DNA from 2 places in the Macrococcus psychrotolerans genome. Region 1 is predicted to be linked to the other one. Evidence: riboswitches for the same ligand, from Rfam matches in the RefSeq annotation. Region 1 holds a riboswitch; the other holds the start of a gene.
The links. A riboswitch is a leader RNA that binds a small molecule or an ion and turns the genes downstream of it on or off. The one in region 1 is predicted to bind S-adenosylmethionine.
Positions count from the first base shown of each region.

Region 2: it holds a riboswitch for S-adenosylmethionine, as region 1 does, so the genes downstream of both, metK (methionine adenosyltransferase) here and QA539_RS03010 (methionine ABC transporter ATP-binding protein) in region 1, are expected to answer to the same signal.

Region 1 covers NZ_CP124591.1:575,228-579,662, reverse strand. The annotation lists gene QA539_RS03020 (MetQ/NlpA family ABC transporter substrate-binding protein) at 1-660, opposite strand, end outside; gene QA539_RS03015 (methionine ABC transporter permease) at 715-1,410, opposite strand; gene QA539_RS03010 (methionine ABC transporter ATP-binding protein) at 1,400-2,428, opposite strand; SAM riboswitch class I at 2,501-2,603, opposite strand; gene QA539_RS03005 (thioredoxin family protein) at 2,653-2,964, opposite strand; gene QA539_RS03000 (toprim domain-containing protein) at 2,936-3,325, opposite strand; gene gcvH (glycine cleavage system protein GcvH) at 3,393-3,761, opposite strand; gene QA539_RS02990 (Spx/MgsR family RNA polymerase-binding regulatory protein) at 3,835-4,188, opposite strand; gene QA539_RS02985 (thioredoxin family protein) at 4,316-4,435, shown strand, end outside.
Region 2 covers NZ_CP124591.1:1,560,876-1,565,310, reverse strand. The annotation lists gene ytkD (RNA deprotection pyrophosphohydrolase) at 1-110, shown strand, start outside; gene QA539_RS07990 (alpha/beta hydrolase family protein) at 100-858, shown strand; gene pckA (phosphoenolpyruvate carboxykinase (ATP)) at 909-2,501, opposite strand; SAM riboswitch class I at 2,689-2,799, shown strand; gene metK (methionine adenosyltransferase) at 2,892-4,082, shown strand; gene QA539_RS07975 (hypothetical protein) at 4,124-4,285, opposite strand.

The sequences.
Region 1 (4,435 bases):
TGAATCTTTTAATGGATTCAGTTTATTTTCAAGTGCAAAGTTAGAGTTAATGATCACTGCATCACCTTCACCATTGTTATATGATTTCGGTAAGAATTCAGCACTTTGCTTGTTGTTGAATTTAATGTTCTTCTTATTTTCTTTAATATCTTTAAACGTAGCTTTTACTGGATCTACGCCATCGTTCAATGTGATTAATCCAGCTTCAGTAAAGAATGATAAGAAACGCCCTTCTTCAGCTGGGTTATTTGATACAAATACTTCAGCGTTTTCTGGAAGCTCTTTTAATGATTTATATTTCTTTGAGTAGATAGCCATCGGTTCGATATGGATGTTACCTGCTGATTCAATTTTATATCCTTTTGCTTTCTTCTCAGTGTCTAAGTATGGTGTATGCTGGAAGAAGTTTGCATCAAGCTCACCTGCATCTAAGAAACGGTTCGGAGTTGTGTAGTCATTGATTGTCTTAATCTTTAAAGTATAGCCTTCTTTTTCTAATACTGGTTTAACTTGTTCAAGTAATTCCGCATGCGGTGCTGGTGAAGCGCCGACAGTAATCGTCTTATCGTCTTCTTTAGAAGCTTTCTTTTCGTTGCCTCCACAAGCTGCAAGTACAAGTACTAATGTAGCTACAAATAATAATGATATAAACTTTTTCATTTAATTCACTCTCTTTCCGTTATTTAATTTATAGTCAAATTCCATTGGAACTGATTATCGTTTATCAATACGTTTTGTGATTATATCACCGATAAATTGTATCGCAAATACAAGCAGTAATATTAACACTGTCGAAACTAAGATGACATCATTCTGTGCTCTAGTGAACCCTACTAAATAAGCTAGGTTCCCTAATCCACCTGCACCGATAACCCCGGCAATGGCAGTAGACCCTACTAAAGCGATTGCTGTTACTGTAATACCAGACACAAGTGCCGGTAAACTTTCAGGAATCAATACTTTACGAACTAATGTAAAGGTATTCGCACCCATTGACTGCACCGCTTCAATAACACCCTTATCAATTTCTTTCATCGCAATTTCAACGAGTCGCGCATAAAATGGTGAAGCTCCGATGATGAGTGCCGGCAATGCGCCTTTTACACCACTAATTGTCTGCATAATTAAGTTAGTAAACGGGAACAGGAGCAAGATTAAAATGATAAATGGTATCGCTCTGAATAAATTCACTAAAAATGCAGTGATGGAATAAAAGATGCGCACTCCTTTATTGTTACTGCGTGATGTGAGGAATAAGATAATCCCGATAATCAACCCGAAGAAAAATGTAAAGAAGGTTGCAATCAATGTCATTTGCAACGTTTCTACCGTTGCTGTCCATACATCTGCCCAAATTACATTTTTGAAGCTCAGCATCTCTTTAAGCGTATCTAAAAAACTAGTTTGCATCTTGTTCTACCTCCACTTCTACACCGTGACGCTTAAGTTCATCCGCAATTTTCGTAAGATCACCATTCACCGACGTTAAATGGACGATTAAATGTCCAAATGAGCCTGCTTGTGTATGCTTTACGTTACCTGCCAGAATATTCATATCCAGACCATACTTCTGTATCACCTGACTGACAATCGGCTGTCCTGTAGCAGAACCGATGAACTTAAGTCGAAGCAGTGTCCCTACAGGATACTCTGCTTTAATCTCCTTGATAGAAGCTTCCAGTTCTTCGTCAGAGATATCATCTTTTACGAAGCGCTTCGTAATGTTCGTCTGTGGATTGTTGAATACACTTAATACTGAACCTTCTTCAACGACCTTACCGTGTTCCATCACTGCGACACGATGGCAGATTTTACGGATAACTTCCATCTCGTGTGTAATCAGCACGATTGTTAAGTTCAGTTTCTTGTTGATATCAACGAGCAGTTCAAGAATTTCATCTGTCGTCTGAGGGTCAAGTGCACTTGTTGCTTCGTCACATAACAGTACTTTCGGATCGTTACTCAGTGCACGCGCGATACCTACACGCTGTTTTTGACCCCCAGACAGTTCGGAAGGATATGCATTTTCTCGACCATTGAGTCCAACAAGATTGATTAATGACTTCACCTTACCATCGATATCTAATTTCTTAACACCTGCAATTTCCAGTGGCAGCGCAATATTGTCATACACTGTACGCGACCACAATAAGTTAAAGTGCTGGAAGATCATCGAGATCTTCTGGCGTTTCATATTCAATGTTTTCTGATCAAGTTGATTGATAATATCATTATCAACCACCACTTCACCAGACGTCGGTTTTTCTAAACCGTTAAACATACGGATTAACGTACTTTTACCCGCACCACTAAAGCCGATGATTCCATAGATTTCACCTTGCGTAATATCCAGTGAAACACGATCTACAGCAGTGATGTCACCTTTTTTCGTTGTAAAAGTCTTTACAACATTATTTAACTTAATCACGTGCATCCTCCTAAAATAAAAAGTCGTCTTCCTTAAATACATAAGAAAGACGACATAGTGATATATTCGACTCTCTCATCTTCTAAAGTTTACACTTTATGTGAATTGGCACCATTTCTTTTCAGACGGTTGCCGGGCTTCAAAGGGCACATCCCTCCACCTCTCTTGATAAGAGCAACTATTAAATTGTTTTGTTAATGATTTTTATAATAAAGCAGATTGAATTATTCGTCAATAGATTTCGATAATATTTCGTATATTGAAGTAACAGACTCAAATCGAAATATCGTGTCAACGACTTCATTGTCTTTGACGATGAGCAATACAGGTACACTTGAAATCTTATACTGTGTACTGAGGGATTCATAATAATTCAAATCCAGCTTTAATATATCCAGCTTCAGTGACATGTTAACGATATCCAGCATCTTTTCTGCGAGTTTACATGTGCCACAAAAAGGGGTGTAGCCAAAAATAATATAATTGTCTTGTATTCTTTCTAGATCTTTAGATTGCAAATGCGTTCTGATACTCATAAGGTTGCGACTTACCTTTCCATTCAAACTGTTCTTTAATTTCAAAGTCATGACGACTGACAACTTTCGCTAAGTAATCAAGCGGACAATTACTCACCTCACCATACTTTGAATCGATATAAATATGATGTCCTTCGCTTAAATGACGCTTAAACCACGCTCTGATCTTGCGCCCTGCTTTATCACTGTCGGTCATGATATACACTTTATGATGATACAAGTCTTCAATCATGGCATCTAACTTCTCGATACCCATTGTGCCATTCGTGCAAATAATATGTACAGGTTCCGTTAATACTTCTTGTAATCTTTTCTTGTCTCGCTTACCCTCTACCACGATGACCTTCTGAATTACAGACATTTTCCATCACCTTTTTCGTCATATTAAAAAATCCTTGATAAATTTATTATCAAGGAAAGTATATCATTTATGCATTAATCATTTCATCATATTGCGCTTGATCCATTAATTCATCAAGTTCGCTGTCATCTGCTTCAACTTTGATCATCCATGCTTGATCCATAGCAGATTCATTTACTAATTCAGGAGAATCTTCTAATCCAGAGTTAACTTCAACAACTTTGCCTGAGATTGGAGCATATAATTCAGAAACAGTTTTAACCGACTCAACGCTACCAAATGGTGAACCAGTAGTAATTTCATCGCCTACTTCAGGAAGTTCAACGAATACGATATCCCCTAGTTCTGATTGTGCAAAGTCTGTAATTCCGATTACTTTTACGTTATCTTCTAATTTAACCCACTCATGATCTTTTGAAAATTTTAAGTTCGACATTATAAGCCCTCCATATAAATAAAATACTTAACACTTTTATAATGACATAATGTAAGCGTATCTTCAATCTTTTTTATAACCAAGTTTGTTTATAGTCCGCTTCTTTGAATCCTAAAGTGATTCTATCCTTATTTACAGCTAAAGGACGTTTTACAAGCATTCCATCTGAGGCAAGAAGCTCTAATTTCTCTTCATACGATTTATCCGGCAATGTTTCCTTTAAATCAAGCTCCTTATACTTTGTGCCTAGCCTGTTGAATAATAAATCCACATCAACACCAGTATTCTTAATAATTGTATCAAACTCTTTTGCAGTGGGTGTATGTTCCACAATGTGAATCGGCTCGAAACTCACACCATTATCCGCAAGGTATTTTGCTGCTTTTCTACAGGTTGTACAGCTGGGTAACTGATAAAATTTAATCATATGTAACCTCCTGAATGTGATACCTCAATCATAACAACTTTGTAAGATTACGACAACTAAGCGTTTTCTTTTCTTTACTTCTTAAAAAGAAGTATAATATAAGAAAAGTATATAAGGAGTAATAAAAGTGAGAACAATTAGTCAATACGAAGAGTTTAAAGAAATTATTGCAAGTGAGGAACCTGTTGTTATCAAGTTCTTCGCAGATTGGTGCCCAGACTGTACGCGTATGGACTTTTGGATCGAT
Region 2 (4,435 bases), 990 kb from region 1:
CAAAACTTGATGAAGTGGCAGAGAGCGATAAAAGCTTTATATTAAAAGACGACTGCGTCAACTATATCGTAGGGGTATTACAGAAAGATGGGGAATATGATGTTCAATAGAACGAAGATTAACGCACAACTCGGTGGCATTCCTTTTGAGACGTTTGACTATCAATCAGATGACTATATCGTTAAAGCAATGATCTATGAACCGAAACACGTGAAACGCATCGTCATCTACTTAAGAGGCGGGAAAGGTGCAGTCGGAACGGTTAGACCAGCGAGACTGATGCAGTTTGCGTATAAGGACACACTGGTTGCAGCACCTTATTATCGCGGTACACACCAGAATGGTCAAGATGAATTCGCAGGTGCAGATAGAGAAGACGTCTATGCACTTGTAAGACTGTTAAGAGCACAGTACGACGTACCGATACACTTCGTTGGATTTTCGAGAGGCGGAATACAAGGGTTAGTAACGTATCAGGAAGCTGACGTGACATCCTTTATCACATGGGGAGGAGTGTCGAGTATCTACTATATGTATGATGAACGACAAGATCTTCGCAGTATGCTGAAACGCCTCGTCGGACCAATCAGTAACAAAGCGGCGTATGACCGACGAGAAGGGATTAATCTCGTAACGAAAGATAGCCCGCCAATCATGATTGTACATGGTACAGAAGACAAACTTGTCAGTATAGAGCATGCATATATGCTGATCGATAAATTAAAACAGCTCGGAATTAAGCATAAAGTGTTATTTATTGAAGGGGAGCAGCATGTGATGCGTCCAGACAATGAACGCTATGTATTACAGGAAATTGAAAAGTGGATGGAAGAAGTGGAAAGGGAAATAAAATCATAATATAGTAGATGAAAAAAACGCCACTTTAAAAAAAGCGACGTTTTTTTGTGCTATCCTCTAAAATTAAATCCACCTTTAGTTTCGATTTCAGCGGACTTCTCACCAAACTTCTTAAAGTTCTCCTGGAAGCGTAATGCCAAGTCTTTTGCTTTCTCATCATAAGCATCTTTGGATACCCATGCATGACGGGGATACAGAATCTCTGCCGGTACACCTGGTACATGCTTCGGAATATTAAGTCCGAAGATTTCATCCTGATGATACTCAACTGTCTTCAGTTCGCCGCTAATCGCACGTCGAATCATAGAACGTGTATGCGTTAAGTTCATGCGGCTACCGACACCATACTCTCCGCCAGTCCATCCTGTATTCACAAGATAAACTGCTGCATCATGTTTATCGATTAGATCCCCTAACATGTTCGCATATACTGTCGCATGTAACGGTAAGAACGGTGAGCCGAAGCATGTAGAGAATACCGGTTGTGGGCTTGTTACGCCACGTTCAGTTCCTGCTAATTTAGATGTAAATCCACTTAAGAAGTGATACATCGCTTGTTCTTTCGTTAATTTAGAGATTGGAGGTAACACACCGAACGCATCAGCAGTTAAGAAGATGATTGTATTCGCGTGTCCTGCAATTGATGGTAGAACGATATTATCGATATTATCGATTGGATAAGCTGCGCGAGTATTTTCAGTTAAAGATTTATCCGTGTAGTCCGGCACACCTTTTTCATCGACCTTAACGTTCTCGAGGATGGCACCGTAACGAATTGCGTCGTAGATCTGAGGTTCTTTCTCACGAGATAAGTCGATCGTCTTCGCATAGCAACCGCCTTCGATATTAAACACACCGTTGTCATTCCATCCGTGCTCATCATCACCGATAAGTTTACGCTGTGGATCTGCAGATAGTGTCGTCTTACCAGTACCAGATAATCCAAAGAATAACGCAACGTCCTTATTCTCACCGACGTTTGCTGAACAGTGCATGCTCATAATGCCTTGTGTCGGTAATAAGTAGTTCATCACACCGAAGATACCTTTTTTCATTTCGCCGGCGTATTCTGTACCACCAATTAAGATGATCTTATGACGGAAACTTGTAATGATGAATGTTTCAGATTTCGTTCCATCAACTGATGGATCAGCCTTAAAGTGTGGTGCAGAGATAATTGTGAAGTCAGGTGTAATGTTTAGTCCTTCTTCCGTTGTTTCAGGACGGATAAACATTGTACGTGCAAATAGGTTATGCCAAGCAAGTTCGTTCACAACGCGTAGTTGTAGTTGGGATGATTTATCAGCACCTGCATAGCCTTGGAATTCATAGATCTTTTCTTTTTTGCTTAAGTAGTCTGTCACTTTATCCAGTAAGTTTAAGAATACTTCTTCTTCGATAGGCTGGTTGATTGTACCCCAGTCGATGTTATCTTCAGTTTCAGCTTCACGCACGATGAACTTATCTTTCGGTGAGCGTCCAGTATATTTACCGGTTTCGCTGCGTACCGCACCGGATTCTGTTAACACACCTTCACCGTTGAATAGAATTTCCGTAATCAATTGTGTTCTTGATAATTGACGTTCTAGATTTCCAGTGTTTAATTTGCTCAGTTGCTCAATTACTTGAGTATTTTCCCCCATGGTCAGCCTCCAAAAAGTTATTGTTCTGCTTTTGTAAGCAGTTTCATGAAATAGTATAACATATCAATTTGAAGGTTTCATATAAATTATGTATAATCTTTATATTCGAAATTATTCAGAAAATTTCTGATATATGCGGTATTGTTGACAGTGAACATAAAGTTTAGTAATATCTAACTTGCGGATTCTCTTATCCAGAGTGGTGGAGGGACATGGACCCTTTGAAGCCCAGCAACCCTTAACAATGTGTTAAGTAAGGTGCCAAACCGTTTGCAGATTAATTTCTGAACGATAAGAGTAGAATGGTCGTTTATTGTGCCTTCTCTCTTACTAGGAGAGAAGGCTATTTTTTTTATAGTCCCGTAATTAAATTCAAGGAGTGTAATATATATGACAGACCGTAAATTATTTACATCAGAATCAGTAACAGAAGGACATCCGGATAAGATTGCTGACCAGATTAGTGATGCTATCTTAGACGAAATCCTAAAAGGAGATCCTAAAGCACGTGTTGCTTGTGAAACATCTGTAACAACAGGTATGGCGTTAATCGCAGGTGAAATCACAACGTCAACGTATGTTGATATTCCTAAAGTCGTGCGTGAAACAGTTAAAGAAATCGGTTATACACGTGCAAAGTTTGGTTATGACTTCCAGACGATGGCAGTGCTGACGGCAATCGATGAGCAGTCACCAGATATCGCTCAAGGTGTGGATAAAGCGTTAGAAGATCGTGATTCATTAACGGATTCTGATATTGAATCAATCGGTGCAGGTGACCAAGGTTTAATGTTCGGATTTGCTTGTAACGAAACAGAAAGCTTAATGCCATTACCAATTTCTTTATCACATGAACTTGCACGTCGTTTAACAGAAGTACGCAAAGACGGTACGTTAGATTATCTACGTCCAGACGGTAAGACACAAGTTACTGTTGAGTATGATGAAGCAGGGAAACCGAAACGTATCGATACGATCGTTATCTCATCTCAACACCATGAGAAGATTGAACTTGAACAAATTCAGGAAGATATTAAAGAACACGTGATCAAGCCGGTTGTTCCAGCGGATTTAATTGACGATGAAACAAAATACTTCATTAATCCAACGGGTCGTTTCGTAATCGGTGGTCCTCAAGGGGATGCGGGTCTTACAGGTCGTAAGATTATTGTAGATACGTACGGTGGTTATGCACGTCACGGTGGCGGTGCATTCAGTGGTAAGGATGCTACTAAAGTAGACCGTAGTGGTGCATATGCAGCACGTTACGTTGCGAAGAATATCGTAGCAGCAGGTCTTGCGGATAAGTGTGAAGTACAGTTAGCTTACGCTATCGGTGTAGCACAGCCTGTATCTATCTCTGTTGAAACTTATGGTACTTCAGACTACACGGAGCAGCAGCTTGTTGAAGCGGTACGTAAAACATTTGATTTACGTCCAGCAGGAATTATCCAGATGTTAGACTTACGTCGTCCAATCTACAAACAGACAGCAGCGTATGGTCACTTCGGTCGTACTGATGTTGACTTACCGTGGGAAGCGACAGATCGCGTCGATACATTAAAAGCCAATTTATCATAATAATAAAAGCTGTAAACCAATGAGGTTTACAGCTTTTATTATTATTCTTCGGTTGTCTCTTCTTCAGTAGATTCTTCAGTGCTTTCCTCTTTTGCTGCATCTTCAGTTTTAGCATCATCTGATTTCTCTTCATTACCACAAGCTCCTAGTAGTAGAGTTGACGCGAATGATCCTGCCAGTAACATTTGTTTGTACTTTGCCATTATCAAAACCTCCAATGTAGTTTGTCCGAGTATAGGTATGGACACTGCAAGTATTCCATTTAGATATTAAGGTATTGTTAATCTATTATAAAATAGTGTGAAATTTCTATTAAGATGTGAAAAGCAGTTTTATTTTTAAATTAATTTATC